Regions from separate parts of the Cohnella suwonensis genome, predicted to be linked through region 2. Evidence: a T-box and tRNA genes for the amino acid it is inferred to sense, from the RefSeq annotation. Region 2 holds a T-box; the other regions hold tRNA genes.
What was found. The T-box of region 2 lies ahead of argS (arginine--tRNA ligase). A T-box ahead of a tRNA ligase gene usually reads a tRNA of that ligase, here a tRNA-Arg.
Positions count from the first base shown of each region.

Region 1: it has a tRNA-Arg gene. The T-box ahead of argS (arginine--tRNA ligase) is inferred to sense a tRNA for this amino acid. The anticodon was not compared.
Region 3: it has a tRNA-Arg gene. The T-box ahead of argS (arginine--tRNA ligase) is inferred to sense a tRNA for this amino acid. The anticodon was not compared.

Region 1 is NZ_JBHSMH010000101.1:28,633-31,905, reverse strand. It holds gene gap (type I glyceraldehyde-3-phosphate dehydrogenase) at 1-160, opposite strand, end outside; gene ACFPPD_RS22610 (sugar-binding transcriptional regulator) at 286-1,308, opposite strand; tRNA gene ACFPPD_RS22605 (tRNA-Arg) at 1,551-1,625, shown strand; gene clpP (ATP-dependent Clp endopeptidase proteolytic subunit ClpP) at 1,791-2,375, shown strand; gene sda (sporulation histidine kinase inhibitor Sda) at 2,600-2,881, shown strand.
Region 2 is NZ_JBHSMH010000004.1:25,086-28,358, forward strand. It holds gene argS (arginine--tRNA ligase) at 1-96, opposite strand, end outside; gene ACFPPD_RS01415 (YwiB family protein) at 397-816, opposite strand; T-box leader at 939-1,163, shown strand; gene argS (arginine--tRNA ligase) at 1,221-2,942, shown strand; gene ACFPPD_RS01425 (glycoside hydrolase family 32 protein) at 2,968-3,273, opposite strand, start outside.
Region 3 is NZ_JBHSMH010000011.1:44,219-47,491, forward strand. It holds gene ACFPPD_RS06405 (HD-GYP domain-containing protein) at 1-432, shown strand, start outside; gene ACFPPD_RS06410 (Crp/Fnr family transcriptional regulator) at 458-1,153, shown strand; tRNA gene ACFPPD_RS06415 (tRNA-Arg) at 1,224-1,300, shown strand; gene ACFPPD_RS06420 (S-layer homology domain-containing protein) at 1,361-2,305, opposite strand; gene ACFPPD_RS06425 (EamA family transporter) at 2,388-2,819, shown strand; gene ACFPPD_RS06430 (RNA polymerase sigma factor) at 2,861-3,273, shown strand, end outside.

The sequences.
Region 1 (3,273 bases), on a different contig from region 2:
TGCCGTGAGTCGTATCGTATCTGAGAAGGTGAGCAAGCGTGTTAACGTCCGTCAGGTCGTTGATCGCTACGATTTCTACGTTCGGGTTGTTGAGGGAAGCGCGAAAAACGTTACGTCCGATACGACCAAATCCGTTAATACCCACTTTTACTACTGCCATGATTGGTTTCCTCCTTGGAATGAAAGCCTTTTTATATGTCAGGCGCCAAAACGCCGAGACCTCGTTACTTTGTAGGATTCCCCGTTATTCGGGCTTAAAACTGAATACGGCGTCCGCATCGTGATTCACACGTGCTTGAGCGCCTCCGAAGCCGCCGCTTCGTCCGTCACCAGCACGTCGTCGTGACCGAATCTCATAACCGAAGCGATCGCTTCTCCCTTGCTCTGGCCGCCCGCGATGCCGATGACAAGTCCGGCCGCCTCGATATCGTCGAGTCTGAGCCCCGCCGTCGCCATACGATGAACGACTTTCCCCGTCCGGTCGAAATAGTAGCCGAACGCTTCCGCCAGCGCGCCGTCCTTCACGAGCTCTTCCTTCGTCTCTTCGCTGAGCTTTCTTCGCCTCGCCATCGTGACGGCGTCCCCGATGCCATGAACGACGATTCTCGCTCCCCGGATCATGTCGACCACTTCGCGTACATTGGGCTCCTGCATGATCGTCTGGTACGCTTCTTCGCTAAGGTGGTCCGGCACGTGGAGCATGCGGTAACGCGCTCCCGTTCTCTTGGCCAGCTCCGCGGCGATCGTGTTCGCCTGATAATCGACGCTCTCGCCCAAGCCTCCCCTTGCGGGTACGAACCAATTATCCTTCAATTGAGACGGATTGGAAAATTGCGAAGCCATGCGGGCCATCGTCGATCCGCCCATGACGGCAACGACGTCCCCCGACGACAAGCTCGTTCTCAGCACGCGGCTGCCGGCTCTGCCGAGCTCCATCTTCGTATGATCCGATTCGTCCGAATTGCCGGGAACGATAATGACCCGCTTCAATCCGAAAGCCTCGCGCATACGGTCTTCCATGTCCGATAGTCCGAACAACTCCTTGACGATCGGTTCCATCTCTTCGACCAGCTGTTTGCCGCTCGCGCTCAGCGTCATGCCGGAAGGGGCCATATCGAGCAACCCTTGCGCGCGTAGCAGCTCTAACTCGGCTCGCAGCACCCGTTCCGTCATATCGACGTTCGCGGCCAGCGTGCGCCTGCCGATCATGCCCGCCAAGTTGATGCGATGGAGAATGTCGTACCGTTTCTCCATGACCTGCAGCAGATCGGGTAGAAGCTTCTTCTGAATATCCACGATTTTTCGCATAGTTCCCGCTTTTCCTCCCGAGACCGGATGGCTGTTGCCGGCTTCGATGCGAATGTTGTGGTGACATCGGTTGGTTGGACATAAAACGTCCCGCATCAACCTTTTTAGTCCCACCTTTATTTTAGCTAAAATCCCCCTCTCGCGCAAGTACGGCCGTACACGAAAATTACAAATTTAAAATGGTCCATTCCCTTGCTTTTTAACTTCCCGCGGATTATAATAATTCTTGCTGTCATTCACGAGCGCCCGTGGTCCAACGGATATGACGCAGCCCTCCGAAGGCTGAGATTGAGGTTCGATTCCTCACGGGCGCGCCAACTTTTATCATTTAACTTCCCCGACCGTGCCATACGGTCGTTTTTTTGTTTTTATCGGCTTTTCCCCACCTTTGACTTTCTTTGACTTTTGCTCGAGGATTCGCTATGATTAGAAAACCGCAAGCGTTACATTAGATAAAACCATTCATGAGGAGGGACGCCAGCATGAGTTTCGTACCTATGGTTGTCGAGCAAACGAATCGAGGAGAACGGGCTTACGATATCTATTCCCGTCTGCTCAAAGATCGCATCATTTTCCTCGGAACGCAGGTTAACGACGTGGTTGCCAACTCGATCATCGCCCAATTGCTGTTCTTGGCGGCCGAAGATCCCGAGAAAGACATCCACCTGTACATCAACAGCCCCGGCGGTTCCATTACGGCGGGAATGGCCATTTACGATACGATGCAATTCATCAAACCGGACGTGTCCACCATCTGCGTCGGCATGGCCGCTTCGATGGGCGCTTTCCTGCTCGCGGCGGGCGCCAAAGGCAAACGCTTCGCGCTTCCGAACAGCGAAGTAATGATCCACCAACCGCTCGGCGGAGCGGAAGGCCAAGCGAGCGATATAGAGATTCGCGCTCGCCGCATTCTCAAGCTTCGCGACAAGCTGAACGGCATCTTGTCCGAGCGTACCGGCCAACTGCTGGAGCGCATCGAGAAAGACACCGACCGCGACAACTTCATGGAAGCCGCGACGGCCCAGGAATACGGCTTGATCGACAAAGTCATCGATAAAGTCACCTAAACCACGAAAAACTCCGACGCCGTAACCCGGATGTCGGAGTTTTTTTGCAGATATCGCCCAAATCGCCCCATCTATTACCACACTATTCGCGATATGTCAACAACAATTCAAATCTTTGAATACCCCCTCTGCGATCCGGACAATCCATGGTATGCTTTCCATGAGGTTATTCCAATTGCCTCCAATTATAGTTATCTCCTAGGAACCGCAGAGGAGGGAAATTAATGTCAGATCGTACTTATCCTTACTTGGTGAACAACTCTTCCACGATGCATTCACCGCCCATTGCTACCCGAAGTTTCCATGAAAGAGAACACGACTCCCACATCGACATGGTAGCCGCCCGCCGGCTTAGCGACAAAGCATCGCTTCTTCGCCCGCTGAAGGACGAGCATCTGCTCGAGGTGTACAGGGAAGCGAAGAAAATGAACCTTTCCGTGGAATTCATCGAGCTGCTTGAAGAAGCTCTCTCCATTCGGCAGATGCACCAATACAAAGAAGCTTAATCGGCCCGCGCATTCGCGAGCCCTCGCATGAACCGTCTCCGGCTCCCGGAGGCGGTTTAATTTGTGTTCGAAGCCACGCCTGACTAGAGCAAGACCGGATTCCGGTCTTGCAACGCCTTTATTGGCCGGATCCGCACCGCAAGACCGGATTCCGGTCTTGCAACGCCTTTATTGGCCGGATCCGCACCGCAAGACCGGATTCCGGTCTTGCAACGCCTTTATTGGCCGGATCCGCACCGCAGGACCGGATTCCGGTCTTGCAACGCCTTTATTGGCCGGATCCGCTCTGCAGGACCGGATTCCGGTCTTGGAGGGAAAAACGAAAAAATGAGCTGCCCGCAATGTCACTTTGAAATGACATTCGGAACAGCTCATTTTTCCTGCCGGGCAAT
Region 2 (3,273 bases):
CGGCAGCTCGTCCCTCGATGACGCGAGCCCCGCCGCGAGCGCCGCGTCCGCTAGCGCCTCCTTCACCGATGTTTGCAATTGTTCCAATGCGTTCATGGCTTTCGTTCCTCCCGAATATCAAACCTTAAGGCTGTGTTCCACTCTGTTGTGGCTTAATGACAGACAAATGAACTGTAAAACATGCAGTTATTTCGGCTAAAAATCAGATATCTGGTAAAATAGATGTAATACATACATTAATTTCACCAGATTCATCCTGCATCAGTTGAAATCCGCAAAATGAAGTGCACTTTTGCATATAATTCATGCAAAGGCCTTACCGCGTATCTTTTTTCATGCACATTTTACAGTTAAATATTCCAACTACGTTGTTTCTAAGCAACATTCACGCTGAACTCAGCCAACCTTAATGTCGAGACGGATACGGAAGCTTCCGGCCGACTGATCATGCATGAGCAATTCGTATTCCCATTCCACGTAACCGCCGGCCTCCGACAATTCGGATGCCAGCATGGACGTACGCGCCCGTACGTCGTGAGCGCCGTAAGGCGTCGTCATTTCACCCGGCACGGCTTCTTCCCCCAGGCGGAAAACCTGCTCGTAGTCGACCGTTCCCCTGCGCCTGAGCCTGAGCTCCCCGTCGCGGACGAACAACGTGTTGTTCGTCTCCGCCCCGCTTTCGTCGGGCGGTTCCTTGTACGTCAGCGCCCAACCCGCGGCCAGGCGGAACAGCTCGCCAGGCAATCCGGCAAGGTCCGTCTCGCCGTCCTGCTGCCGGCTGCGGAACCCGACGGTTACGCTCCGTTTGTCCGGCATCTTTCCCTCTCCTTGCGCCTCGTTACTCTTGTTACTACTATATACACATCGCCCGATCAATTCAAATACGAAATCGGGGCTTGAATAAGGATGGACGGCGCGGCTATAATGAGTAAAATAAATGATCGACGATGAACGAGAGAGTAACCGAGCCATTCTCGAACGCAGCGAGCCGGGACAGTGGAAGCCGGCGCGAGAACTCGGCGAACCGCACTCGGGAGTCGGTTTCCCGAACAAACGACGAAGTAGGGAAACCCGGCGGCACGCCGTTAACGGGCATACGAGTGGGTTCCGCGCGGGCGGAACGCCATAAGAGTGGTACCGCGGATTCATCCTCCGTCTCTTAACGAGACGGGGGATTTTTGCATTTCACTGACTTTATTCGATTAGGGAGGTTGGGAAACATGTTGACGACAATCGCCGCGTCCATCATCGCTCCGTCGTTGCCCGCGGAAGCGGACATGACGGAAGCAAAGCTTACCGGCATGCTGGAAGTCCCCCCGCAGAGGGAAATGGGCGACGTCTCGTTGCCTTGCTTTACGTTCTCGAAGCTTCTTCGGCAATCGCCGCAGAAGCTCGCGGAGCAGTTCGCGGACGCGATCAACGGCATAGTCGGCCGAGATGGCGAAGTGCGGGCCGCGGCGCTGGGCGGCTATCTGAACTTGACGTTCGGCGGAGCGCACTGGAAAAGCGACATCGTCGGCGCCGCCCTGGCCGAGGACTACGGACGGTCGCGCCTTGGCGAAGGGAAACGCGTCGTTATCGACATGTCTTCCCCCAACATCGCCAAGCCGCTCGGCATCGGCCATCTGCGCTCGACGATGATCGGCAACGCGCTGGCGAACCTGTACGCGGCGACGGGACACGAGGTTGTCAAAGTCAACCATCTGGGCGACTGGGGCACGCAGTTCGGCAAGCTGATCGTCGCGTACCGGAGATGGGGCGACACGGACGCTTTACGGAACGAGCCGATCGCCGAAAGCTTGCGGTTATACGTTCGGTTCCACGAAGAGAGCGAACGCGAGCCGGCGTTGCAAGATGAAGCGCGCGAGGCTTTCGCGCTTCTCGAGCGCGGCGACGAGGAAACGCACGAGCTGTGGCGGTTCTTCGTGGACGAGAGCATGAAGGAATTCCATCGGGTGTACGACCGGCTCAGCGTATCGTTCGACCATTACACGGGAGAAAGCTTCTATAATGACCGGATCGACGCCGTCGTTCGGGAACTGGAAGCTTCGGGATTGCTGGAGGAAAGCGACGGCGCCAAGGTCGTCCGCTTGGAGGAGCTCGGACTGCCGCCATGCCTCATCTTGAAGAAGGACGGTTCGACGATCTACCCGGTTCGGGATCTCGCCACGGCGATCTATCGGAAACGGGAGCTCGGAGCCGATGAAATGTTGTACGTCGTCGGCGCGGAACAAAGCTTGCACTTCCAGCAAGTGTTCGCCGTGCTCGGCAAGCTGGGGCATTCTTGGGCGGCTTCGTGCCGGCACGTGCCGTTCGGCCTCATGACGGTCAACGGCAAGAAGATGTCGACGCGCAGAGGCAAGGTCGTGTTTCTCGAGGACGTGCTCGACGAAGCCGTCGAACGCGCGCTCGCTATTATTGAAGAGAAAAGTCCCTCGTTGCCGAACAAAAAGAAAGTCTCCGAAGCGGTCGGCGTCGGCGCCGTCATCTTCGGAGACTTGAAGCACAACCGGCAGCTATCCGTCGACTTCAACCTCGAGGATGCCGTCAGCTTCGAAGGGGAAACGGGGCCTTACTTGCAGTACACCCATGCGAGAATATGCAGCTTGCTCGGGAAAGGCGATTATTCGGCTTTGCGCGCGAAATATCCGATCGACGGCAGCTATCTAGCCGCGGAACCGGCGTGGGAGTGCGTTAAAACGCTATCCCGCTTCGAGGCGGTATTGGCGGAGGCGGTTCGAGACAACGAGCCGTTCGTCGTGGCGAAATACTTGCTCGCGGTCGCCAAATCGTTCAACCGCTTCTACAACGCCGGCAAAATCCTGGCCGAAGGCGCGGACCCGGCGGAAGTCGCGTCGAAGCTCGCTTTGGCGGCCGCCGCCGCGAATGTGCTGAAGAGCGGGCTCGGCTTGCTCGGCATCGCCGCCCCTAGGGAGATGTGAGCGGAATGCCCGCGCGTTCGTCCCGTTAACGGATATCCCATTTCCGAAACGAGACGACGCGGCATGGGCCTTCCGAGAACAGCTTGATTCCTTGCGAGGCTTCTCCTGGGTAGATCCGCGCCGTCATGACGACTTCCCCATCGCCCGCGAACACTTCCACGGAGGACTTGTCGACGAAAATTCGCAAAGCCAGATGCCCGTCGGACAACGGGATCGCCGCCCTTCGCTCGCCCCCGGGACCGATGCCGGAACGGTCCCGGTTCAAGCGAAGGAGTCCGTCCGACGTTCGATAAGAAAGAACGGTTTCTTCCGGTCCGCCGGCTCCTTCCCC
Region 3 (3,273 bases), on a different contig from region 2:
TCCGGCATTCCCGCGGAATCGCTTAGAATCGTGCTCCAGCATCACGAGCAGATCGACGGGCGCGGATTCCCGTACGGCATATCGGACGGACATTTCTTGGAAGCCGCTCAAATATGCGGGCTGGCAAGCGATTTCGACTACTTCATGAACGATCGGGAATCGGACGATCGGCCGCCCTCGGAAGGAATCGACTTCGTCATGTCGAAAATAGATTCATCTTACGGATATCCCGTCGTGCGAGCGTTCCTGCATGCCTTTCAGCCTTATCCGGTCGGAACGAGGGTGACGTTATCCGGCAGCTTGAGAGGAACGGTACGCGCCGTCAATAAGGCGAATCCCGGCAGGCCCGTCGTGGAATTGGACGAAAGCGGCATGAAGATCGACCTGATGAAACACATGACTTTCCATATCGTCAAAATGATTCGAGAATAACGAATACCAGCAAGGAGGTAAAGATATGCCCGTAGACGGCGGAAAGCTTCGGTCTTCCATTCCTTTTTTCCGCGAAATAGAACCGTCCCTGATCGACCGACTCATCCCGTACATGCATCAGAAATCTTACCGCAAAGGGGAACTGATCTTCCTCGAAGGGGACGAGGGTAACGAAATATTCTTTATCGGCAGCGGGTCCGTCAGCATCTATACGTTCGATAAATCGAAGAAAATAGCTCTCGCATCGCTTAGGGAAGGCGAAGCGTTCGGCGAAATGGCGATCATGAAACCGGGTCTGGCACGTTCGGCGACCGCAGAATGCCTGACCCCGACGAAGCTGTACAGCTTGCGCCGCCGCGATTTCCTGCTTCTGATGGAGTACGACCGAAATATCGCCTTCCATCTGCTCGATTACACGATGGAGCGATTGCGGCGCGCGAACCGGCAAATTTACGACCTGACGTTCCTCAACGTCCGTTCAAGAATCATGAACCGTCTGTTAAGCATGGCCGCGGACTATGCTCCCGGGCAGCAAACCGACGTCGTCTTGCCCGTCAAAATGACCCACCAGCAATTGGCGGACCGCGTCGGCGCGGCGAGGGAGACGGCGTCCAAGGCGCTTCAGGAACTTCAAGACGAGAATCTGATCTCGATCCAAGACAAAAGAATCGCCATACCCGACGTTCGCCTTCTGAAAGCCCGGTTGGACGAGGAAGATTAATTCTTGCGAAGCGGCACCCGATATGCTAAGATAATTTTTGCGTGTCTGAGCTGACACTTTGGCACAACTTCTCCCAGTAGCTCAGCTGGATAGAGCACACGCCTTCTAAGCGTGCGGTCGGGGGTTCGAATCCCTCCTGGGAGGCCATTTCGCAATCGATAAAACCTGCTCCTCGGTATTTCCGATACCGATGGGCGGGTTTTCTGTTTAAGGAGCATCCCTTGCATGAATCTCGAACGTCGATTCTTCCGCTCCTTCTTTTATCGAGGCGTGTCCGATCCTCCCCCGCCCGATGACCGTCGCAACGTCTTTCAGTAAGAGATCTACGATCATGCCTTCCTCGTTCATCGCGGTCGTATCGAGAACGACGGACGACTCGATCGCCAACCGTTCGATCTCTATGGCACCTTCCATGGCAATGCGAATCTTCATCTTCGGCGCGTCGACGATCGCGTCCTCGAAGGAGCAATCCTTTATTACGATCGGCACGGTTCCCCCTCCGTTGACGAGCACGTTGCCGCTGGCGGTTACTCGATCGATCTTCACGTCTCCCTCCCCGATTCCCGCGGTCAACACGATGTTTCCCTTCACGTTCATATTCCGCAATTTCACGCTTGGCCCGGATACGATGACGTTCCCGTACACGATTTCGGTTCCCGATTCCGGACCGTACGAGCCCGCTTGATCATAAACCCGATCGCCCGTTAAGCCCGTCTTCGACGCTAATCCGAGCATCGTCGCCGCTTCCGAACGCGTTATCGGCCGAAAAGGCTTGTATTTGCCGTCCGGGTAGCCCTTCACGATCCGTAAATCAGCCAGCGCCCGAATGGAGCCGAGAGCTCGGGGGGACAAACCGACAGCATCGGAATAGGGGGCGCCAGCCTCCTCTTCCGAAAGCTCCAAATGCAACAACGAAGCCGTCAACACGGCAGCTTCCGCGCGGCTAACGACATGCAGGTCTCCGGTGTCCGTTTCCTCTTCGGACGATCCGAGAACTTCGTTCGCAAGCGCGAGAAATTCGGCTATCGTCAATGTTTGATCGTTTCCCGCCGAATGTCCCGCGTTCTCGGCTTGCGCGAACGGTACTCCTCCTATTAGAAGGAATGCTACAAGCGCTTGAACGATGATGAAGAATTTTGGACCTCGCCGCATGATAATCCCCTTTCGCGTCGAAATAATAAAGGAATTGTACCGCATGCCGAATGCGGACACTGTCGAATCGGGAGGGAACGTTATGGGAGTTTGGCTCGTCTACGCGTTATTGTCCGCCGCTACGGCGGCGCTCGTCGCGATATTCGGCAAGATCGGGCTCAAAGACATCGACGCCAATTCGGCTACCGCCATCCGCGCCGTCATTATGGCCTTGTTCTTGCTCGGCGTCGTCGCCGTTCAAGGGAAATTCAGTCAGCTCGGGGATATCGTCGCGCAGAAGAAGGCGCTGGCGTTCATCGCGCTTAGCGGAGCCGCCGGGGCGGCTTCTTGGCTTTTTTATTTTCTCGCCCTGAAAGGCGGCAAAGTCGCCCAAGTCGGGCCGATCGACAAGCTGAGCGTCGTGCTCGCCGTCGCGCTCGCGTATTTCTTTCTCGGCGAACGGATTTCCTTGGTCAACGCTCTGGGCGTCGCGATGATCGCCGCCGGCGCGATATTGGTCGCTTGGAAAGCGTAAATGCAGCGAAAGCGAAACCATTTGACCGGCGACGTTGTCTAATGATCGAGGTGGTTGACTTGGAGTCCGAATCTTTCGAGCATCTGAAACATGCGGCGTCATTCGACGACGAGACGTTCAGGAACGTCATGAAGGCTTACGGCCAAGACGTATGGAACTACGCGTTCGCGATGACTCGCAACCGGCACGACGCCGACGACGTCGTTCAATCGACGTTCATTAAGTGCCACGCCGCCGTCGGTTCGTTCCGGGGGCAGTCCTCTTTCCGGACTTGGCTATTCGCCATCGCTCGAAATACCGCGTTCAATGCACGTAAAACCGCATATTGGAGAAGGGTCATTCCGTCTTCCCTCTTGTCCGGCGCCGACGATTCCGGACCTTCTAGCCCGTCGGCCGAACAAACGGTTCTCGATCGGCTAGTCGAAGGCACGCTGTGGGAGAAGCTGCTCCTCCT